4 regions of the Microtetraspora malaysiensis genome follow, and region 3 is predicted to be linked to each of the others. Evidence: predicted binding sites of a transcription regulator. Region 3 holds the regulator's gene; each other region holds the start of a gene.

Region 1 (5,691 bases), 150 kb from region 3:
CCTTGCGCCCGGGGGCGGAGGACGCGTCCCCGGCGATCGGGGCCGGGGTCAGCGCAGCCATCGGGCGCTCCTCCGTTGCAGCGGCAGGTAGACGGCCATGACCAGCCCGGCGACCACGATCATGTCGAGGCTGAGCGCGAGTGCCACGTTCTCGTGGCCGATGAGGACGTTGCCGGTCAGCGCGTTGGCGATCTGGAGGGTGACCAGCGGCACCGTCGTGCCGACCATCGCCGCGGCCGTGGCGTAGGCGGCGAAGGCGCTGCCGAACAGGAGCACCACCGCGCCGAGCAGTGACGGCGCGAGCACGGGCACGCCCACATACCGCCAGTACTGCCAGGCCGAGGCGCCGTTGTTCAGCGCGGCCTCGCGCCACTGCGGCCGCAGGCCGTCCAGGGCGGGGGTGACGACGAGAACCGTCAGCGGGACGGAGAAATACAGGTAGACCAGGGTGAGTCCCCAGAAGTTGTAGAGGCTCCACCCGTGCTCGCCGAGCCCGAGGGCGCGGGTGACGACGCCGGAGTTGCCCAGCGTGGCGATCCAGGCGAACGCCAGCGGCACCCCGCCGAAGTTCGCCAGGACGCCCGACGCCGTGAGAACGGCCTGGCGCAGCCGGGAGGCGACCACGGCCTGGGCGAGGAAGACGCCGAGGACCGTGCCGAGCACCGCGACCGTCGCCGACAGCTTCACGCTCCCGATCAGCGCGGTGAGATAGGCCCCCTGCAGCGACTCGGCCAGGTTCTCGCCGGTGAACCGCCCCTGGCGGACGAACGTGCCGCCGAGCAGCACGACCAGCGGCGCGCCGAAGACGACCGCGACGAACGCCAGCAGCGGCGCCGTCGCGATCCATCCCCTCGATCTTTTACGGTTCCGGCCCGGCACCGGGACGGAAGCCGTACTTACGGGACGGCTCATCCGGAGACCGCGGCGCCCCAGCCGGAGGCGAGGGTTTCCTTGGCCTTGTTGATCTGGGCCTCGCTCGCGAACGTGGGCGTTCCCTCGACCGCGGGGAGCTTGGCCACGACGGCGGCGTCGGCCGTGCCGTCGGTCTGCATCGCGGGCAGCAGGACCGCGCGGGCGTAGCCCTTGAGGTAGAGGTTCTGGCCCTCGGCGCTGAAGAGGAACTCCTGCCACAGGCGGGCGGCCGCCGGGTGCGGCGCGTCCTTGTTGACGGCCTGCGCGTAGAACTGCGAGTACTTGCCGTCGCTCGGCACGACGACCTTCCAGTCGACGCCCTTGTCCGCGAACTGGTCGGCGTACCCGGCGTTGAGGTAGTCCCAGTCGATGCTGATCGGCGTCTCACCGTTCTGGACGGTGGCCGGGGTGGACTCGACGGGGTTGAAGTTGCCGGCGGCCTTGAGCTTCTTGAAGAACTCCAGGCCCGGCTGGATGTCGTCGAACGAGCCGCCGTCGGCCAGAGCCGCGGCGTAGACCCCGGCGAAGGCCGCGCCCGCCTTGGTCGGGTCGCCGTTCAGGGCGACCTTGCCCTTGTACTCGGGCTTGAGCAGGTCGGCGTACGTCTGGGGGCAGTTCGGCACCCTCTTGGCGTCGCAGCCGATCGAGACGTAGCCGCCGTAGTCGTTGACCCAGCCGCCGTCCGCGGCCTTCTGGCCGTCGGGGATCTTGTCCCACGTCTGCACCTTGTACGGCGCGAACAGGCCCTCCTGGGCGCCGCTCAGGGCGAAGGACTGGCCGAGGTCGAGCACGTCGGGGGCGCGGTCCTGGCCCTTGAGCGTCTTCACCGCGTTGATCTCGTCCGAGCTGGAGCCGTCGGGGTTGTCGCTGGTGATCGTGATGCCGTACTTGCTCGAGAAGGTGTCGAGGAGTTCCCCGTAGTTCGCCCAGTCGCGGGGCAGCGCGATGACGTTGAGCTTGCCTTCCTTCTTGGCGGCCTCAACCAGCTTGTCCATCCCGCCGAAGTCGGCGACGGAGGTGGCGGCCTTCGCGTCGGGTCCTCCGGAGGACGTGTTCTCGGCGGGTGCGGCTCCGCAGGCCGCGCTCAAGGGGATGGCCAGGGACAGGGTGGCCACGAGGCCGGCGATGCGTGCAGACACGCTTTTGTCTCCCGCTGTCGTACATGAATCGAACATGGGCGAACCCGATGTAACTGAGCAAACCCAGTTAGCCCTGGGCAGATTGCGCTTTGGTGAACAGAAGGGCCCGAGATGATGGCGCTTTGTGAACGGGTCGCGGCGCGTTCCCCCCGACCGGGTTGCGGTCGATCTTCTGAGAACATATGTTCGAAGGTAGTACGTAGCGCCCGCCTTCCCCCGGGTGCCGACCATGGGGGGAAGATCCATCTTGAGCAGACTTTACGGCGATCCGATCGAGGTGTGGGTCAGGGACGGCCGGCCCGCCCAGTTCGTCTGGCGCGACCGTCTCTACGCGATCCGCCAGGTCCAGGATCACTGGGTGGTGGCCCGCGAGTGGTGGAAGACCTCCGACGCCGACCCGGGTGAGCGGCGGTTCTGGCGGGTCGAGGCCGGCATGGGCCCCGGCGTCGGGACCTACGAGCTGCGCTTCGACACCGCGAGCCGCGGCTGGCTGCTGCTGAGGGCGTGGGACTGATGGCCTCCTTCGTCCATCTCCACGTGGCCTCGGCCTACTCCCTCCGGTACGGCACGGCCTTCCCGCCCGCCCTGGTCGCGCGCGCGGCGGCCCACGGCATGGACACCCTCGCACTGACCGACCGCGACGGCCTCTACGGCGTGATCAAGCACATCCAGGCATGCCACGCCGAGGGGCTCGCCCCCATCGCCGGCGTCGACCTGGTCCTGCGCGCCCACGACCACCGTGCGGCGCGCGGCGGGCGCGCGGGCGTCCACGGCGACGCCGGGGAGACCCGGGGCGACGGCCCGGCGGGCGACGACGAGCGGCGGGTCGTCGTCCTGGCCCGCGCGGACGGCTGGGGCCCCCTGTGCCGCCTCGTCACCGCCGCCCACCACGCGGGCGAGCGTGGCGAGCCGTACGTGACGCGCGAGATGCTCGCCGAGCACGCGCGCGGGCCCGCGGGCGAGCCCCGGCTGGTGGTGCTGCTCGGGCCCAGGTCCGACGTCGGCCGCGCGGCGGCCGGGCAGCGCGACGAGGAGGCGCGGGCGTTGCTGGCCGACTGGCGCGCCGCGGCGCCCGACGTCGTGGTCGAGGTGGCCGACCATTACGGCTACCGCGACGCGAACGTCGCCGCCCGGATGCTCGGCCTGGCCGACTGGGCGGGCCTCCCCGCCGTGCTGACCAACGCGGTGCGCCACCTCGACCCCGACGACCACCAGGTCGGCAACGTGCTGGACGCCGCGCGCCGGCTCGCGCCGCTGCACGCCCGGCACCTGGAGCAGTCCTCCCAGGCGTACCTCAAGAGCGGTGAGGAGATGGCCCGGGTGGCGGAGCGGGTCTGCGGCGGCGACCGGAGCCGGATGGCCCGGCTCCTGGCGGAGACGCGCCGCGTGGCGGAGCGGTGTGCGCTCGACCCGGTCGAGATCGTCCCGCTGCTGTCCGACCCGCCGGGCGCGCCGCACCTGCCCGAGGTCGGCGGCGACCCGGTCCCGATGCTGCGGAGCCGCTGCGAGGAGGGGCTGCGCCGCCGGGGGATGGAACGGTCGAAAGAAGCCAGGGAGCGGCTCACCGCCGAGCTGGACATCATCGAGCGGAAGCGGCTGTCCGGCTACTTCGTCGCGGTGGCCGACATCACCGACATGATCCGCGGCATGGGGGTGCGCTGCGCGGTCCGCGGCTCCGGCGCGGGCAGCCTGGTCAACTACCTCGCCGGCATCGGCGAGGTGAATCCCCTCGAACACGGCCTGCTCATGGAGCGCTTCCTGTCCGAGGGCCGCCGCGGCCTGCCGGACATCGACGTGGACGTCGAGTCCGCGCGCCGGCTCGACTGCTACCGCGCCATCCTCGGCCGGTACGGCGAGGCCCAGGTGGCCTGCGTCTCCATGATGGAGACCTACCGGGCGCGCAGCGCGATCAGGGACGTCGGCTCCGCCATGGGGCTGCCCCCGCACGAGATCGACGCCATCGCGAAGGCGTTCCCGCACATCCGCGCCAAGCAGATCCGGGCCGCCCTGGCCGACCTCCCCGAATTGCGCGACAGCGGCCTGAACGACCGGTCGCTGGAGACCGTGTTCCGGCTCGCGGAGAAGCTCGACGGGCTGCCCCGGCACATCGCGCTGCATCCGTGCGGCGTGCTGGTCGGCAACGCGGCGCTGCGCGACCGCACGCCGGTGGAGCGCAGCATGCTCGACTTCCCGATGTCGCAGTTCGACAAGGACGACGTCGAGGAGGCGGGCCTGCTCAAGCTGGACGTGCTCGGCGTGCGGATGCAGTCCGCGATGGCCCACGCGCTGGACGAGATCGAGCGGGTCGACGGCGTGCGGGTCGACCTGGACGCCGTCCCGCGCGACGACGTGGACACCTACGACATGATCTGCTCGGGCCACACGATCGGCTGCTTCCAGATCGAGTCGCCCGGCCAGCGCGAGCTGGTCGCCAAGCTGGAGCCGCGCACGATGCACGACCTGATCGTGGACATCTCGCTGTTCCGGCCGGGCCCGGTCAACTCCGACATGGTCACGCCGTACCTGGAGGCCAGGCACGGCTTCCGGCGGCCGTCGTACGCGCACGAGGAGCTGCGCGGGGCGCTGCGGGAGACCCACGGCGTGGTCGTCTTCCACGAGCAGGTGCTGAAGGTCGTCGACGTCATGACCGGCTGCGGGCTGTCGGAGGCGGAGCAGGCCCGCCGCGCCCTCGGCACGCCGGAGGGCAGGGAGGCGGTCCACGACTGGTTCGTGCCGCTGGCCGCGGAGAGGGGGTTCGACCCTGCCACGGTGGAGAAGGCGTGGAAGGTCCTCGACGCGTTCGGCGCGTTCGGGTTCTGCAAGGCGCACGCGGCGGCGTTCGCGCTGCCGACCTACCAGTCGGCGTGGCTGAAGCGGCATCACGCGGCCGCCTTCCTGGCGGGCGTGCTCACCCACGAGCCGGGCATGTATCCGAGCCGGGTGATCCTCGACGAGGCCCGCCGGTGCGGCGTCGGGATCCTGGCTCTGGACGTCAACCACTCCGGCCGGCACTGGCGGGTCGAGAAGACCGGCGGCGAGCCGGCCGGACCGGCTCCCGAAGAGCCGTACGGCGAGGCGGCGGCGACGGGGGAGCTGACGGGGGAGTCGACGGAGGAGCTGACGGGGGAGTCGACGGGAAAGCCGCTGACCCTCCGCGTCCGGCCCGGCGACCTGGGCCCGCGGCGGCAGGACGTCGATCTCGGCAGTGGTGTCGACAGCGGCGTCGGTAGTGGCGTCGACGGCGGGCCCGACGGGGGGACCGGAGGGTTCGGCCGGGGCTACGCCCTGCGCGTGCCGTTCTCCGCGGTACGCGGGGTCAGCGAGGCCGAGATCGACCGGATGGTCGCCGGCCAGCCGTACACGTCGGTGGCCGACTTCTGGGAGCGGGCCCGCCCGTCCCGGCCGGTCGCGGAGCGGATCGTCGAGGTCGGCGGCCTCGACACGATGTACGGCCTGCGCCCCGGCGGCCCCCGATGGCGGCCGGGCCGCCTGACCAGGCGGGACCTGATCGCCCAGGTGGGCGCGCTCGACCGCTCGTCGGCGGCCGGCGTGGCGGCCAAGGGCGACACGGCGGCGGTGCAGCTCCCGATGGCGTTCGCCGAACGGGTCACCCCGGGCGAGCTGCCGGAGATGACCGAGG
Region 2 (5,691 bases), 4.2 Mb from region 3:
CGGCCAGCAGGCAGTCGCGGGCGATGATCGCCTCTTCGGCGACGGCCGGCCACCCGGTCAGGCCGAGCCTGCCGGAGATCTCGCCCTCGTTGACCTGGGCGCCCTCGGTCAGCCGCGGCTCCTGGGCGTGCTGGGCGACGACACCGTCGAACGCCTTGACGTATTCGAGCGCCCGGCGCATCAGGACGGCGTCGGAGACGCACTTGCCGTCGTCGGAGAAGACCCGGACCCGGGCGGCGGAGTCGGCCATGGCGCCCAGCTCGGCGAGCTGCCTGCCCTCCAGGCCCGACGTCACGGCGCCGACCGGCTGGACGTCGCAGTGGCCGTACTCCTGGCCGAGCCGCCAGACCTGCTCGACGACGCCCGCGGTGTCCGCGACCGGCGAGGTGTTGGCCATGGCGTGGACGGCGGTGAACCCGCCGCGCGCGGCGGCCTGGGTGCCCGTCTGGACGGTCTCGGCGTCCTCGCGGCCGGGCTCGCGCAGGTGCGTGTGCAGGTCGACCAGGCCGGGCAGCGCGATCAGGCCGGTCGCGTCGATCGTCTCGGCCGGGCCCGCCTTGCCGGCGGCCGCGCCGACCTCGGCGATGACGCCGTCCCTGACGAGGATGTCGCACGGCTCCCCGCCGAGGACGCGGGCGTTCTTGATCAGAATGGTGCTCACAGGTCTCCCCCGATCGCGGGCTCGGACCCGCTCAGCAGCAGATAGAGAACGGCCATGCGGACGGTCACCCCGTTCGCCACCTGCTCCACGATCGTCGAGCGCGGCGAGTCGGCGACCTCGGCGGAGATCTCCATGCCTCGGTTCATCGGGCCGGGGTGCATGACGATGGCGTCGTCGTGCAGGCGGGCGAAGCGTTCGCGGTCCAGCCCGTAGCGGCGGCTGTACTCCCGGGCGGACGGGAAGTAGGCGGCGTTCATCCGCTCGAGCTGCACGCGGAGCATCATGACGACGTCGGACTTCGGCAGCACCGCGTCCAGGTCGTAGGAGACCTGGCAGGGCCAGGTGTCGACGGCCACGGGCAGCAGAGTCGGCGGGGCGACCAGGGTCACCTCGGCGCCGAGCGCCTGCAGCAGCAGGACGTTCGACCGGGCGACCCGGCTGTGCAGGATGTCGCCCACGATGGCGACCTTGAGCCCTTCGATCCGGCCCATCCTGCGCCGCATGCTGAACGCGTCGAGCAGCGCCTGCGTGGGGTGCTCGTGGGTGCCGTCGCCGGCGTTGACCACGCTGCCGCGCACCCAGTTGGCCAGGCGGTGCGGGGCGCCGGAGGCGGCGTGCCTGATGACGACCGCGTCCGCGCCCATGGCCTCAAGGGTCAGCGCCGTGTCCTTGAGCGACTCGCCCTTCGACACGCTCGACCCCTTGGCCGAGAAGTTGATGACGTCGGCGGACAGCCGCTTGGCCGCGGCCTCGAACGAGATGCGGGTCCGGGTGGAGTCCTCGTAGAAGAGGTTGACCACCGTGCGGCCCCGCAGCGTCGGCAGCTTCTTGATGGAGCGCTCGGAGACCCGGGCCAGCTCCTCGGCCGTGTCGAGGACGAGCAGGGCGTCGTCGCGGGTCAGGTCCCCCGCCGAGATCAGATGCCGCTTCATCGTGCTCACCGCTCCCCGTTCGTCTCGCCGGCGCCGGGCCGGTCGTCTCCCTTGATGAGCAGTACGGCGTCGCGTCCGTCGATCTCCTGGAGGTAGACCTTCACCTTCTCGCTCTTGGAGGTCGGCAGGTTCTTACCGACGTAGTCGGCTCGGATGGGCAGTTCGCGGTGGCCACGGTCGACCAGGGTGGCGAGCTGGACGGCCCGCGGGCGGCCCACGTCGTTGAGCGCGTCGAGCGCCGCGCGGACGGTCCGGCCGGAGAAGAGCACGTCGTCGACGAGGACGACCGTCCTGCCGTCCACGCCCTCGGCGGGAAGGTCCGTACGGCCGAGGGGACGCGCGGGACGCAGCCGGAGGTCGTCGCGGTACATCGTGATGTCGATGGTGCCGACGGGCACCTTCACGCCCTCGAACTGGGAGATGCGCTCCGCGATCCGGAAGGCGAGCGTCGCGCCGCGCGTCGGGATGCCGAGCAGCACGACTTTCTCCGCACCCTTGGTGCGTTCGAGGATCTCGTGCGCGATGCGGGTCAACGCCCGGTGGATGTCGGGACCCTCTAGGACCGCTCGGGCCTGATTTCGGGCATCGGACATGGAGATATCACCACCTTTCCCGCCTCACAGGACGGGGCTTAAAGGGTGTCTGGCGGCCCCAGGTTACCAGTCCGGTTTCGGCGCGCCTGACCGGGTCACCCCCTCCTGCCAGCGGCGATGGCCGCAAAAGGGCCCGCGTTCGCTCTGGGCGTCACTCGCCGGAAACGCCGAGGCAGTCTCGGATGGGGGGATTGAGGGGAGAACACTGTTTGGGGCTCTTTTTTCCAATCAGCTTGACCTTTGCGAGTGGCGGCTTTACCGTCACTGTCCGTAACCACAACACGCGACCTTCCTGGGTAAAACCCGACGCAGCGGTCACCGAAGGTGCCTGCCTCAGGCGCCCGCCCCGGTGTTCTGTGCATACGGGACAAGGAAGGAGAATCAAGTTGAGAACAGACATAGAGAGCCGGGGGCCCACGATGCCGTCTGACTACGCCAAGTCGCTCGGCGCGCGACTGCGCGCGATCCGCACCCAGCAGGGGCTCTCCCTGCACGGGGTAGAAGAGAAGTCACGTGGCCGGTGGAAGGCCGTCGTGGTCGGCTCCTATGAGCGCGGCGACCGCGCGGTGACCGTGCAGAAGCTGGCCGAGCTTGCCGAATTCTACGGTGTTCCGGTGTCTGAGCTGCTCCCCGGGGGTGCCGCTCCCAGCCCGTTGGCGCCCGCGCCGAAGCTTGTCATCGACCTGGAGCGGCTCTCGCAGCTTCCGAAGGACAAGGCGGGCCCGCTCGCCAGGTACGCCGCGACCATCCAGAGCCAGCGTGGCGACTACAACGGCAAGGTGCTGTCGATCCGCCAGGAGGACCTGCGCTCGCTTGCGGTCATCTATGACAAGTCGCCGGTGGAGCTGACCGAGGAGTTCATCAGCTGGGGCGTGCTGGACGCGGAGGCCCGCCGGGCCGTGGAGTCCTTCTGACCGGCGACGCCGCCGTTCCTTACTGAACACGCGCGATCGTTATGGGCCCCGAGCCGGCCGGTCCGGCCGCTCGGGGCCCTGACCATGAGAACCGGCGTCGTCGTAAGAACTGACGCCGTCATAAGAGACACACCGAAGAGACACACGGACCGCGCCGACCGCTCTGGGCTCAGGCGCGACAGCCGCCGCTCATCCCGCCATGGGCAGGGCCGACTGGCCCGGCACCCCGAGAAGAGTCTCGATCTCGCCGACGAACCTGTCCGCCTCGGCGATGAGCTCCTCGGCGTCGCGCTGACTGACCACGCGGGTCATCCCCGCCTCCGCCGCCGCGCGCTTGGTGGCGCTCACCGCGAAGAACGCGGCCCAATCCGCCAGCTTGGGCTCGGCCTCGGGCAGCAGCTCCCAGGCGCTGCGCAGCCGACGCCGCCGACCGTCCATGGGCCGGGGACGAGCGGCCAGCACGGCCGCCGCCGCCTTGAGCGCCGCAAGATGGGCCGACACGTACCTGTCCGCCGGCGCGGAGCCTCCGATGGCGTCCGCCAGGCAGGCACGGGCGTCCGCGAGATGCGCCAGAACAGCCTGTGGGACTTTGGGCCCGCTCCTGCGGTCATCGACCTGTCCAGTCACGCCCGCCTCCTTGAGTCGTGGCTTCCGGCGCTGCTCGCCGGTGAGATCACCTTTGCAGACGGCACCGACAATCTGTCACGGCGACCGGACGAGGAGCTTCCCCTCTCCCCGTCCGGCCCACGCCGTGGACCGCACCGCGCTCGTCTCCGCCGACGACGAAGGCACGGCATCCAACGGGGTGAGTGCGAGCCGCGAGTCCCGCACTCACCGCCTCGAACATAAATTCGACCAGGTTCACTGTCAAGCATCGTGGCGAACAAGGGTTCGACTGAGTCATGCGGCCGCGGCACGATCGCTGACCACCGGAAACGCGGAAAGGCCTACCGGCAAGGGCTTTCGAGAGTGGACGGTCGTCGTCAGGGCGACCGGAAATCCCTCCGAAGGTTGACGCCCCGGCGCGGCTTCCCGGGCGGCGCGCGATCCGGAGCACGACGCGGGCCCGGGGCGAGACGCCCCGGGCCCGGTGATCGACCTGGACAAGCAGGACTCGCGCGTCAGCGGACGAACTTCCCCCGCACGTGGACGGGAACGCCGGTGCCGAGCATTCCGGGCAGGATCTCGGCCACCTTCATCGGCAACCGCACGCACCCGTGGGACGCGGGATAGAGCGGCACGGACAGCGCGCCGTGGAGGGCGATGCCGCCGTTGAAGAAGATCGGGTTGTAGAGCTGCCCCAGGTAGGACCGGTGCCAGCCGCTCCGGCGCCAAGTCGTCTTGTAGTCGCCCGTCGGCGTCCTGGCGCTGCCGGTGAACTTCGTCCGCTTGCCGTTCCACATGGCGTACTCCGTGTACGGGATCCCGCTTCCGGAGGAGACGTGCGAGATGAGCTTCGCCTCACCGCCGGAGTACAGCACCATGATCTGCTTGGCAAGGTTGACCTCGACCCGGTCCGGCTTGCCGCGCGGTACCAGGACCTTGGGCGCCTTGGGGTTCTCCAGCGCACGCCAGGTGCGGCTCGCCACCGTGCTCGTCGGCGTGATGCCCTGGACTTTCTGGAACGCCCACACCGCCATCTGGGTGGTCCCGCCGTACTGGCCGTCGAGCGGGCCGGGCACGTAGCCGAGCTCCTTCAGCCGCGCCTGCAGCGCCTTGACCTCGGTTCCCCTGGAGCCGGGCTTGAGCGTCCGGCCGGGCGCGGTGAACGGCGCGAACCCCGCGGCGGCCGCGCGTACTCCGGTGCCGGTCGTCACCGCCACCGGCGTCACGCGCGTGGGCTCCATGCGGACCGGCGCCGATACCGGCACCGAGACCGGCGCGGTGGCGGCCACCGGCCGTGTAGCGTCCGTTTTCGCCTGTCCTGTTCCAGCCGTGCCGCAGCCCGCGACCGTCACGGCCCCCACCGTGACGAGCGTCGCGGCGGCAGCCCACCGTCGAGCCCCCATTCGGACCAACCCTTTCAGTTGTCTCCCAGTGTTCGATCAATGGACATTAACCCACGGAAGCGATAATCCCGGGTACTCGCCATTGGGTGGTAATGCGTGGCCCATGGCGTGTCCACCTGATTAGAGTTGCCTGATGCTCGAAAAGTTGCATCCGAACGTCGCCCGTGTGACAGAGGTCCTGCGCTCCCATGACGTCGAGGGTGATGTCGTGGTTTTTCCCGAATCCGTGCCGACCGCCGCAGCCGCCGCCGAGCAGCTCGGCTGCGAGGTGGGGGCGATCGCCAACAGCCTGATCTTCGACGCGGACGGCGCGCCGCTCCTGGTCCTCACCAGCGGCGCGCACCGGGTGAACACGGAGCTGATCGCGGGACTCGTGGGCGCCGCCAAGGTACGGCGTGCCACGCCGGAGTTCGTCCGCCTTCACACCGGGCAGGCGATCGGGGGCGTGGCGCCGGTGGGCCATCCGGCCCCCATACGCACGCTGGTGGACACCTGGCTGGCCAAGCACGAGGTCGTCTGGGCCGCCGCCGGCCACTCGCACACGGTCTTCCCCACTTCGTTCGACGAGCTGATCAGGATCAC
Region 3 (5,691 bases):
TGAACTCGTCGGAGACGCGGACGGAGTTGTTGGCGTTCTGGTACTGCACGGACACGATGTCCTTGCCGCCGAGGTCCATGTCGAACCCGGCGTCCCGCAGCGCGCGGATCTTGTCCTCCTCGCGCGCCTTGGTGTCGATGAACTCCTCGATGTCGGGGTGGTCGACGTCGAGGACGACCATCTTGGCCGCCCGGCGGGTGGCGCCGCCGGACTTGATGGTGCCCGCCGAGGCGTCGGCGCCGCGCATGAACGACACCGGCCCGCTGGCCGTGCCACCGCTGGAGAGCAGCTCCTTGCTGGAACGGATGCGGGAGAGGTTGATCCCGGAGCCGGAGCCACCCTTGAAGATGACACCCTCTTCCTTGTACCACTCCAGGATGGACTCCATCTGGTCGTCCACGGCCAGGATGAAGCACGCGCTCACCTGCTGCGGCGAGGCGGTTCCCACGTTGAACCACACGGGCGAGTTGAAGCTGAAGACCTGGTGGACCAGCGCGTGCTTCAGCTCGTGGTCGAAGATCTCGGCGTCCTCGTCCGTGGCGAAGTAGCCGTTCTCGACGCCGGTCTTGGTGTAGACGTCGACGACGCGGTCGACGAGCTGCCGCAGGCTCGACTCGCGCTGTGGCGTGCCGACGGCGCCGCGGAAGTACTTGCTGGTGACGATGTTGGTGGCGTTGACCGACCAGAAGTCGGGGAACTCCACGCCGCGCTGCTCGAAGTTGATCGAGCCGTCGCGCCAGTTCGTCATGACGACGTCGCGGCGCTCCCAGGTGACCGTGTCGTACGGATGGACCCCCGGGGTGGTGAAGACGCGCTTCATCTTCAGACCCTTACGCGGCCGCTTGCCGCCGCGTCCCCCGGTGCCCGTCTCGGTGCCGTTCACGATCTCCGTCATGAATTCCCCCTCCCGGGGCCCGGTGGGAGCCCCTCGCATCCGATCACGTGTCTGTTTGATCACCCTGAGTGACGACGGCCGACGTGCGCGGCCCCGCCACCTTCCGCCGCTACTGCTGGACGGCGGTACGCGCGCCTCTGAGCTGCTCGATCTCGGCCTCGAAGTCGGCGAGCGTCTCGAACCCCCGGTAGACGGAGGCGAAACGCAGGTAGGCGACCTCGTCCAGCTCGCGCAGCGGCCCCAGGATGGCGAGCCCCACCTCGTGCGAGGCGATCTCGGCGCATCCGGTGCCCCTGATGTTCTCCTCCACCAGCTGCCCGAGCTGGGCGAGCGAATCCTCGCCGACCGGGCGTCCCTGACAGGCCCGCCGCACTCCGGCGACGACCTTGTCCCGCGAGAACGGCTCGGTCACCCCGCTGCGCTTGCTGACCATGAGGAGGACGGTCTCCTGCGTGGTGAACCTGCGCCCGCATTCGGAGCAGGTACGCCGGCGGCGGATGGCCGCCCCGTCCTCTGTCGAGCGACTGTCGACGACCCGCGTGTCCGGGTGACGGCAGAACGGGCAGTGCACGTCATCGCCTCCCTGGAAACGCTTGCGCCCACTTCACGAAAACGTCGTGAAGCGGTCACGGAAACACAAGCTGTGGTGAAGTACATCTCTGTAACTACTAGATGTTGTGGTCCAACCGTAGAAGTGCCCGACCTTGAACGCAAGTCGGCGGACCCCCGCCGAGCGAAGTGGCTGTTCAACCAGCGGAACCGTCTGGAAGCTCGGGCGTGTCGCCCACCCCAACAGCATCGCGCGGCACCCTACAAGAAGATCGGCGAAATCTCGGCAATATCGAACACGATGTCGATCGAACTCCCGTACGATGTCGATACAACTGCGCAGGTGACGGCGATTCACATCGAATCGAACAATTGTTTGAAGATGATCTTCGATCGAGGTACCGTCGCTCTGTGCGACATGAAGAACACGGATTGGGAGGTGGTTTGGTGAGCGGGCAGGAAGAGAGCGTCAACGACCTGGCGGTGCGCAGGCGGGATGCCCTTGGTCTCACCCCCAGGCAGCGCAAGATCCTCGAGGTGATCCGCGACTCGGTGCAGCAGCGCGGATATCCGCCGTCGATGCGCGAGATCGGCGAGGCGGTCCAGCTGACCAGCACCTCAAGCGTGTCGCATCAGCTCACCGCCTTGCAGCGCAAGGGCTACCTGCGCCGTGACCCGCACCGGCCCCGCGCGCTGGAGGTCCGGCTGCCGGGCGAGCCGGTGCTGTGGGTCGATCCGGACGCCCCTGAGGTGGAGCCGAGCTTCAGCCGCCCGACCGCCGCGTACGTGCCGCTCGTCGGCCGCATCGCGGCCGGAGGCCCGATCCTGGCCGAGCAGAGCATCGAGGACATCTTCGCGCTGCCCAAGCAGCTCGTCGGCGAGGGCACGCTGTTCCTCCTGCAGGTCAGCGGCGACTCGATGATCGACCTGGCGATCGCCGACGGCGACTGGGTCGTGGTGCGCCAGCAGCCGGTCGCGGACAACGGCGACGTGGTGGCCGCCATGATCGACGGCGAGGCCACGGTCAAGACCTTCAAGCGCAAGGACGGCCACGTCTGGCTGGTTCCGCACAACGCCAACTACGAGCCGATCCCGGGCGACGAGGCGACCGTCCTGGGCAAGGTCACCGCCGTCCTGCGCAAGCTTTGACGCGCCCCCGGCCTGACTGAAGGCCGGAGCACCACCGACGACACCGGCAGCCCGGTTCGTCCACGCGTCGCTCCGCGGTGACGCAGGTCACCGCGGAGCACCAGCGTGACAGGCTGGCCAATGGGCAATGCGGGTGAATGCCGCAAATAGGCTTACTGGTGTGACGCGCAACCTTGATCAGCTCACCCTTGAGGCGGCATCCCGCCGCGACGGCCTCAAGTGGTCGGAGACCGCACCCGGTGTGATCCCCTCCTGGGTCGCCGACATGGACTTCCCTGTTCCGGAAGCGGTGCGCGAGGCGCTGATCCGCCGCGTCGAGACCGACCTCGGCTACCCCACCTGGATCGATCAGCCCACCGTCGGCCCCCTCGGCGAGGCGTTCGCCGAGCGCATGGAGACCCGGTACGGCTTCCGCCTCGACCCCGGCCACGTCCGCTCGTACAGCGACGTCAACCAGGCGCTCCAGGTGCTGCTGCACCTGACCACCCGCCCCGGTGACACCGTCGCCCTGCACACCCCGGCCTACCACCCGTTCCTGGACACGATCGCGCAGATGGGCCGGCGGCTGCTCCCCGTCCCGATGGTGCCGGACGGCGACGGCTGGCGGTTCGAGGTCCCGGACGAGCGGGCCGACGTGCTGCTCCTGGTCAACCCGCACAACCCGACCGGCCGCGTGCTCACCGCGGCGGAGCTCGCCACCCTCGCCGCCTACGCCGAGCGGCACGACGCCCTCGTCATCTCCGACGAGATCCACGCCGACCTGACGTACGCGCCGCGGACCCACATCCCGTTCGGCACGATCCTCCCCGAGCGCACGGTCACCCTCACGTCCGCGACGAAGGCGTTCAACATGGGCGGCATCCGCTGCTGCGTCGCCCACCTCGGCTCCGCGGCCGTGCGCGAGGCGGTGGACGCGCAGCCCGCCCACATCTACGGCGCGCCGAACCTGTTCGGTGTGGAGGCCACGGTGGCCGCCTGGCGGCACGGCGACGACTGGCTGGCCGAGGTGCTCACCATCCTCGACCGCAACCGCCGCCTGATCGCCAAGCGGCTCCCGCCCCAGGTCGGCTACCGGATCCCCGAGGCCACCTATCTGGGGTGGCTCGACCTCGGCTTCCTCGACGAGGATCCGGCGGCGTACCTGGAACGGGAGGCGCGGGTGCGGTTGAACCCCGGGCCGCTGTTCGGCCCGGGAGGCGAGGGCTACGCGCGGCTCAACTTCGGCACCTCGGAGCCGATCCTGGAGGAGATGCTCAGCCGCATCTCCGCCGCGCTGTCCTGACCGGCCGCCCCACGGGGGCGGCGTTCAGGAGGCGGTGCAGGTGACCGACGCCGGGCTGTCGTTGGCGCCGGACAAGGACGCGCTGAAGCCGAACGTCGTCGAGGCGTTCACCGCCAGAGCGCCGTTCCAGCTCAGGTTGGTCACCGTGACCGAGGAGCCGTTCGCGGCGAGCGTGCCGTTCCAGAGCTGGCTGATCGTCTGGCCGTTCGGGAAGGTCCACTTCACCGTCCATCCGGACATCGCCGCCGTCCCGGTGTTCTTGACCGCGACCTCGCCCTGGAAGCCGTCGCTCCACGAGTTGGTCACCGTGTAGGTCGCCGTACACGTCTTCCCTCCGGACGGGGGCGCCAACGGGGAGGCCGACGGCGTGACAGACGGCGAGGCCGAGGGGGACGGCGTGCCGCCGCCTGTGGGCGGGATCAGGTACGGCTGGAGGATGCTCTGCTTGGCCTGGTCGACGGTGGTCCAGTCGTCCTTGAGGATGCCGCCCGTGTCACCCGAGTTGGGGTTCCACGACCAGTACGTGAACGACATGCCGTTGACGCCGCTCCCGAGGTACTTCATCAGCTCCTGGAGCCAGACCTTGTCGATGTTGCTCGCCAGCGTGGTGCCGAACTCGCCCACCATGATCGGGGCGATGTTCTGCTTGTACAGGTAGCCCAGTACCGGTCCCAGATGGCGGGCATGTTCGCGGGGTAGGACGGGTCGTCGAACCACTCCTGGTGATACACCGAGGTGGCGTACTCGTGCGGCGAGTAGACCAGGCGGTTCGGCACGTCGAGCCGCACCGGGTAGCCCTTGGCCTGCCGGATCAAGGCGTCCGGCTCCCCCTTTGGTTGAGCTCATGCGTGGCGGCGAGGCCGTCTCCGGCCCCGCCGCCACACGTCGTCACGGCGAGCCCGACCCCCTGCAGCAGCGCCCCCAGCCATCTCACGATCGAGACCTACTCAGGGCGCCGCCGGGGCATCAGGGGACGATGTTGACCAGCTTCGGCTGGCGAACGATCACCTTGCGCGGGGCGCCGTCCAGGTACGGCCGGACCTTCTCGCTGGCCAGCGCCAGCGTCTCCAGGTCGGCGGCGGAGATCGCCGGCGACACCTCCAGGCGGTCGCGGACCTTGCCCGCGACCTGCACCACGCAGGTGACCGACTCGCGCACCAGCAGCGCCGGGTCGGCGACCGGCCAGCCGGCCCGCGCCACCGACGGGGCATGGCCGAGCCGCGCCCAGCCCTCCTCCGCCGTGTACGGCGCGACCAGCGACAGCATGACGGCCAGCGTCTCGGCGGCCTCGCGGACGGCGGAGTCACCGGCGCCCGGGCCGGAGTCGATGGCCTTGCGCACCGCCGACGTCAGCTCCATCGTGCGGGCCACCGCCACGTTGAAGCGGTGGGCGTCCACCAGCTTGGTGACCTCGTCGATGGTCCGGTGGGTGACCTTGCGCAGCTCCAGGTCACCCACGGCGACGTCGGCGCCCGGCGCGGAGGCCGCGCCCGCCTCGGCCATCACGCGGAAGGCGCGGGCCAGGAACTTCTGCGAGGCGGCGGGCGAGACGTCGGCCCAGTCGATGTCGTCCTCGGGCGGGCCGGCGAAGACCATGGTCAGCCGGACCGCGTCCACGCCGAACGCGTCGATCTGCTGGCCGAGGTCGACGCCGTTGCCCAGCGACTTGGACATGGCCTTGCCCTGGTTGATGACCTGGCCCTGGTTCAGCAGCCGCAGGAACGGCTCGGTGAAGGTCACCAGGCCCATGTCGAACAGGACCTTGGTGAAGAACCGCGCGTACAGCAGGTGCAGCACGGCGTGCTCCACGCCGCCG
Region 4 (5,691 bases), 680 kb from region 3:
CTCGACGCGGGCGCCGAGGAGGTCAACGACCTCGGCGACAACTTCGAGGTGGTGTGCGAGGCCACGAACCTGGTCCCGGTCCGCTCCGCGCTCCAGGACGCCGGCGTCGAGTACGAGTCGGCCGAGCAGAGCTTCCTGCCGACCATGAACATCCCGCTCGACGAGGACGGCGCCCGCAAGGTCTTCCGCCTCATCGACGCCCTCGAGGACAGCGACGACGTGCAGAACGTCTGGGCCAACTTCGATGTCTCCGACGAGATCATGGAGAAGCTCGAGGCGTAGTCCCGCCTCCGCGTGACCCCGCCGCCACGACGGCGAGCGGCGCGGGTCACGCGGAAAACGGTTGGCGCCGGACCGGCGATCCGCATATTTTGTGCGATCGTGGATATTCGTGATCTCACCGTCGACGATCTCGACGCGGTGCTGGACAACCGTAAGCGGGCCTTCGGGCCCATCTCCGGCAGCGACATCGAAACGTGGCGCGGGCTGGTGGTGCCCGTGTTGCCGACCGGGCGCTACATCGGTGCCTTCGACGGTCCCCGTCTGATCGCCACGGCCCGGATCAACGCGTTCACCCAGTGGTGGCACGGCCGCCCGATGCCGATGGGCGGCGTCGCGAGTGTCACCGTCGCCCCCGAGGACCGGGGCCGCGGCGTGGGCCGGGCGATCACGCAGGCCGTCATCGAGCGCGCGGCCGAGCTCGGGGACGTCGTCTCCGCGCTCTATCCCGCCACCACGCCGCTCTATCGGAGCATGGGCTGGGAGCACGCGGGCGGCCTGACCAGGGTCACTCTCCCCACCGAGGCGCTGCGCGGGCTGGATGCGGCCGGCCCCGGCGTCAAGCTGCGCCGGATGGGCCCCGACGACGCGCCGGAGCTGATCGCGACCATCGGGCGGATCCACGCCGCGACCCGCGCCTCCGGCCCGCTCTGCTACGACGAGCGCACGTGGCGGCTGTGGCTGGCCGAGGACGACGACTTCTGCTATGTCGCCGATGACGGGTTCCTGATCTACCGGTGGAACAGCGGCGACATCCAGGTCGACAACTGCGTGGCCGGATCCGAGGCCACCGCGCGGGCCCTGTGGTCCCTGGTCGGCACCGCCTCCTCGGTCGCCAAGTCCGTCACCGCGGTCGTCGAGCCGTACGACCCGGTGCTCTGGCTGCTCCGGGAGCGGAGCAAGGACGAGATCCGGCAGACACGCTGGATGTTCCGCGTGATCGACCTGCCCGCCGCCGTCGCGCGGCGCGGTTTCCCCGCCGGGATCTCGGTGGACACCGTCATCCATGTGGAGGACCCGCAGCGGCCGGCGAACAGCGGAGCCTGGAGACTGGAGATCTCCTCGGGGGCGGGGTCCGTCAGCCCGTCGTCGGGAGCCGGACCCGCCTTCGGCGTCCGCGGCCTGTCCGCGCTGTTCGCGGGCGTCCCCATGGCCACGCTGCGCCGCGCCGGTCTGGTCACGGGTGGCTCCGCCGAGGACGATGAGGCGCTTGACGCGGCCTTCCGCTGCGCCGCGTACATGCTCGACTACTTCTGATCCGCGGTTACCCGTGATCTCGCGCCTCCACCGGGAGTAGAGTTCTTCGCCGAACACGTGTTCGGCGAAGAATGGATCCCGGGGGAGGCGTTCCGGTGCGGTTGCCCGAGCTGAGGGTGATGGGGGTCGATCCGGGGCTGACCCGGTGCGGCCTCGGAGCGGTCGAGGGTCGTCCGGGTGCGCCGCTGCGCATGGTGGCCGTCGGCGTGGTGCGCACGCCCGCCGAGGACGACATCGGTGCCCGGCTGGTCGCCATCGAGGCCGAGATCGAGCGCTGGCTCGACGAGATCAAGCCCGACGCGGTGGCCGTGGAGCGGGTCTTCGCCCAGCACAACCTGCGTACGGTCATGGGCACCGCGCAGGCGTCCGCGGTCGCCATCACCTGCGCCGCGCGGCGCGGCCTGCCGGTCGCGCTGCACACGCCGAGCGAGGTCAAGGCCGCCATCACGGGGAACGGCAACGCCGACAAGAAGCAGGTCGGCACCATGGTGACCCGCGTGCTCAGGCTCGACGCCATGCCGAAGCCCGCCGACGCCGCCGACGCCCTGGCCCTCGCCATCTGCCATGTCTGGCGCGGCGCCGCGCAGAACCGGCTGGCCCAGGCCCAGGCCCTGGCCGGGCGGGGACGGCCTGTCGCGCTCCAGCCCGGATACCGCCATCCCGGAGCCGGGCGGTGACCCCGGCGACGTCGCCAGCCGTCGCTATGTCGGCCGCTTCTGGTAGGACTGGGGTCCGCGAAGCAGGGCGGGCCGATCGGGGAGGGAGCGCGCAGTGATCGCATCCGTGGCGGGCCGGGTGACCGGGATCGGGCCGGAGGCCGCCGTGGTCGAGGTCGGCGGGGTCGGCGTGCTGGTGCACTGCACGCCCGGCACGCTGGCCGGGCTGCGGATGGGCGAGCCCGGCAGACTCGCCACCTCGCTGGTGGTCCGCGAGGAGTCGCTCACGCTGTACGGCTTCGCCTCCGAAGACGAGCGGACCCTGTTCGAGATGCTGCAGACGGCGAGCGGGGTCGGACCGCGCATCGCGCTCGCCATGCTGGCCGTCCACACGCCGAGCGCGCTCCGGGTGGCCGTCGCGACCGCCGACATCAAGGCGCTGACCATGGTCCCCGGCATCGGCCAGAAGGGCGCCCAGCGCATCGTCCTGGAGCTCAAGGGCAAGCTCGGCACGCCGGAGGACGCGGTCAACGCCGCGCTCGGCGGCGGCGCGCCGGTGCTTCCCTGGCGTGACCAGGTCCACTCCGGCCTGGTCGGCCTCGGATACTCGGCCAAGGACGCGGACGAGGCCGTCGCCGTGGTGGCGCCCGAGGCCGACGCCGAGGTGACGGCCGGCCGGTCCCCCCAGGTCGCCACCCTGCTCAAGTCGGCCCTGCGCGCGCTGAGCGTCCGGTGAGCCGTCCGATGAACGTTTCAGCGCACCGCCGGCGCCGGGGGAGGCCGTCATGAGCATCGACCGCGACCTGGTTTCGCCCGACGCCGAGGGGGACGAGCACGCCATCGAGGCGGCGCTGCGTCCCCGCCGCCTGGAGGAGTTCATCGGCCAGGGGCGGGTGCGCGAGCAGCTCTCGCTGGTGCTGGAGAGCGCCCTGCGCCGCAGCCGGCCGCCGGACCACGTGCTGATGAGCGGTGGCCCCGGCCTGGGCAAGACCACACTCGCCATGATCATCGCGGCCGAGCTGGGCGCGCCGCTCCGGATGACCTCCGGCCCGGCGCTGGAGCGCGCCGGCGACCTCGCCGCGATCCTCTCGACCCTCTCCGAGGGCGAGGTCCTCTTCATCGATGAGATCCACCGCATGGCCCGCCCGGCCGAGGAGATGCTCTACCTCGCGATGGAGGACTTCCGGGTCGACATCGTGGTCGGCAAGGGGCCGGGGGCCACGTCCATCCCGCTGGACATCGCGCCGTTCACGCTGGTCGGGGCGACCACGCGCGCCGGACTGCTCCCGGCACCGCTGCGCGACCGCTTCGGCTTCACCGCCCACATGGACTTCTACGACGTGCCCGAGCTGGAGCAGGTGCTGCACAGATCCGCGCGGCTGCTGTCCGTCGAGCTTCCCGGCGAGGGCGCGCACGAGATCGCCCGCCGGTCGCGCGGGACGCCCCGCATCGCGAACCGCCTGCTGCGCCGGGTCCGCGACTTCTCCGAGGTGCGCGCCGAGGGCGTGATCACCCGCGAGGTGGCCGCCGCCGCGCTCAACCTCTACGAGGTGGACGGCGAGGGCCTGGACCGGCTCGACCGCGCCGTGCTGGGGGCGCTGCTGCGCAAGTTCGGCGGCGGCCCGGTCGGGTTGTCCACGCTCGCGGTGGCGGTGGGGGAGGAGCCCGAGACCGTGGAGGTGGTGGCGGAGCCGTTCCTCGTCCGGCAGGGCCTGCTCGCCCGCACGCCGCGGGGCCGCGTGGCGACCACGGCGGCCTGGACGCATCTCGGCCTGGTCCCGCCTCCGGACGCCCCCTTCTGAACCGTGGCGCCGCCCCGCTTCCGCGGAAGGAGCGGCGGAACGCGGCCGAGTCGTGAATGACCGTCGACGAAAGCTGCGCATTTCTTGAATGGCAGAGAAATATCAGGGTGTCGAAGTCGGTCACGAAGGGCGCATCAGCCGCTTATGGTCACAGATCGGTTGCAAAGGCGCTGAAATGGGCACTTTCCCGCGTGCCATATCGTGGGTTCGTTGCCGCTCTTCGAGCGGCTCGCCTACACTGCGTGGCTTGACCGGCCGCTTACGCTGACGCTTCTCGGCGACGCGGTCGCGGCGCGCAAAACGCGTAACAGGACCTCCGGTGTCACACCGGTTCATCACCTAATGGAAGGGTGGCCCCCGTGGGCAACAACCCGCTTGGGACGTTTCTGCCACTGATCTTGCTGGTAGTGGTGTTCTACTTCTTGCTGATCCGCCCCCAGCGCAAGCGTCAGCAGGAGCAGCTGCAGATGCAGAACACGCTCACGCCGGGCGCGCGCGTCATGACGACCACGGGTCTGTTCGGCACCGTGGTGGGCCTCCAGGACGAGGACGTCATCCTGGAGATCGCGCCGGGCGTGGAGACCCGCTGGGTCAAGGCCGCGATCGGTCGCGTTGTGACTCCCGTTGACGGCGCCGACGCCGACGAGACGGATTCTGCCCAGCCCGTGGCGGAAGAGGGCGTTCGCGACGACGCCCATGAGGACATTCAGAAGGACAAGGGCGAGCAGGCGACCGAGACCTCCGAAGACGGGGGCAGCAAGGACTCGGGCACCAAGCAGTCCTGACCACGCTCACTGAAGATCCCTTGACGAGAGAGTCGACCACCAGTGGCCCCACCGACCAGTAGCCAGATCAAGCCAGGGCGCATGCTCCTGGCCCTTCTGGTGATAATGCTCGCCATGGGGGCGTCGATCGTCTTCCAGAAGGCGTTCGTCCCCAAGTTCGGTCTCGACCTCGCGGGCGGCACGACAGTGACGCTGTCGCCCGTGACCGCCGACGGCAAGGCCCCGCCGCAGGAGAGCCTCGACCGGGCCGTCAACATCATCCGGGACCGCGTGAACGGCACCGGCATCTCCGACGCCGAGGTCGCCAGGTCCGGCGACAACATCGTCATCTCGGTGCCGGGCGCCGGCCGCGACGAGGCCGTCAAACTGGTCGCCACCACCGCGGAGATGCGTTTCCGCCAGGTGCTCGCGGTGGCCGCGGCCACGACTCCGCCGGCCGCCCTTCCCACGACCGCGGCCACGCCGAGCTCGTCGGCCGCCACCCCGTCCCCCGGCGCCACGCCGGCCGGGCGCGCGGTCTCCAAGGTCCTCGCCGAGCCCACCCCGACGCCGAGCGTGACCAGGCGGGCAAGGTCGCATACCGCCACCGGTGAGAGGTCGGCGGCCGGGACACGGGCCAAGGCGACGCCGTCGCCGTCGCCCTCGACCAGCGCCGGCGAGGAGGACCCGCTCGCCGGGCAGGACGTCTCCGGCATCGACCCGGCCGCCCTGGAGGCGTTCCGCAAGATCGACTGCACCGCGAAGAACCGCGGCCAGGGCGCCCAGGACGACCCGAACAAGCAGATCGTGGCCTGCAGCCAGGACGGCTCCGCGAGGTACATCCTCGACAAGGCCGCCGTGCAGGGCGCTCAGATCACCACCGCGTCGGCCGGCGTACGCCAGGACACCGGCGAGTGGGTGGTCAACCTCGAC

What was found. Region 3 encodes LexA, which represses DNA repair genes until DNA is damaged. Its sites were predicted from a motif close to TCGAACANNTGTTCGA; they were not measured.
Region 1: the regulator LexA is predicted to act here: its motif matches at 2,226-2,241, upstream of ACQP1V_RS10560 (DUF6504 family protein).
Region 2: the regulator LexA is predicted to act here: its motif matches at 3,980-3,995, upstream of ACQP1V_RS30495 (SAV_6107 family HEPN domain-containing protein).
Region 4: the regulator LexA is predicted to act here: its motif matches at 1,586-1,601, upstream of ruvC (crossover junction endodeoxyribonuclease RuvC).

The regions. Positions count from the first base shown of each region.
Region 1 covers NZ_CP191998.1:2,167,646-2,173,336, forward strand. Annotated here, with positions in the region: gene ACQP1V_RS10545 (ABC transporter permease) at 1-61, opposite strand, end outside; gene ACQP1V_RS10550 (ABC transporter permease) at 49-912, opposite strand; gene ACQP1V_RS10555 (ABC transporter substrate-binding protein) at 909-2,051, opposite strand; gene ACQP1V_RS10560 (DUF6504 family protein) at 2,299-2,565, shown strand; gene ACQP1V_RS10565 (DNA polymerase III subunit alpha) at 2,565-5,691, shown strand, end outside.
Region 2 covers NZ_CP191998.1:6,469,362-6,475,052, forward strand. Annotated here, with positions in the region: gene ACQP1V_RS30475 (dihydroorotase) at 1-661, opposite strand, end outside; gene ACQP1V_RS30480 (aspartate carbamoyltransferase catalytic subunit) at 658-1,593, opposite strand; gene pyrR (bifunctional pyr operon transcriptional regulator/uracil phosphoribosyltransferase PyrR) at 1,599-2,186, opposite strand; gene bldD (transcriptional regulator BldD) at 2,606-3,100, shown strand; gene ACQP1V_RS30495 (SAV_6107 family HEPN domain-containing protein) at 3,290-3,727, opposite strand; gene ACQP1V_RS30500 (L,D-transpeptidase family protein) at 4,222-4,995, opposite strand; gene ACQP1V_RS30505 (YbaK/EbsC family protein) at 5,243-5,691, shown strand, end outside.
Region 3 covers NZ_CP191998.1:2,318,821-2,324,511, reverse strand. Annotated here, with positions in the region: gene ACQP1V_RS11250 (vitamin B12-dependent ribonucleotide reductase) at 1-895, opposite strand, end outside; gene nrdR (transcriptional regulator NrdR) at 1,005-1,466, opposite strand; gene ACQP1V_RS11240 (hypothetical protein) at 1,461-1,895, shown strand; gene lexA (transcriptional repressor LexA) at 1,892-2,593, shown strand; gene ACQP1V_RS11230 (MalY/PatB family protein) at 2,754-3,875, shown strand; gene ACQP1V_RS11225 (cellulose binding domain-containing protein) at 3,900-4,592, opposite strand; gene leuS (leucine--tRNA ligase) at 4,842-5,691, opposite strand, start outside.
Region 4 covers NZ_CP191998.1:3,003,250-3,008,940, forward strand. Annotated here, with positions in the region: gene ACQP1V_RS14370 (YebC/PmpR family DNA-binding transcriptional regulator) at 1-282, shown strand, start outside; gene ACQP1V_RS14375 (GNAT family N-acetyltransferase) at 382-1,536, shown strand; gene ruvC (crossover junction endodeoxyribonuclease RuvC) at 1,647-2,213, shown strand; gene ruvA (Holliday junction branch migration protein RuvA) at 2,308-2,928, shown strand; gene ruvB (Holliday junction branch migration DNA helicase RuvB) at 2,978-3,994, shown strand; gene yajC (preprotein translocase subunit YajC) at 4,354-4,779, shown strand; gene secD (protein translocase subunit SecD) at 4,894-5,691, shown strand, end outside.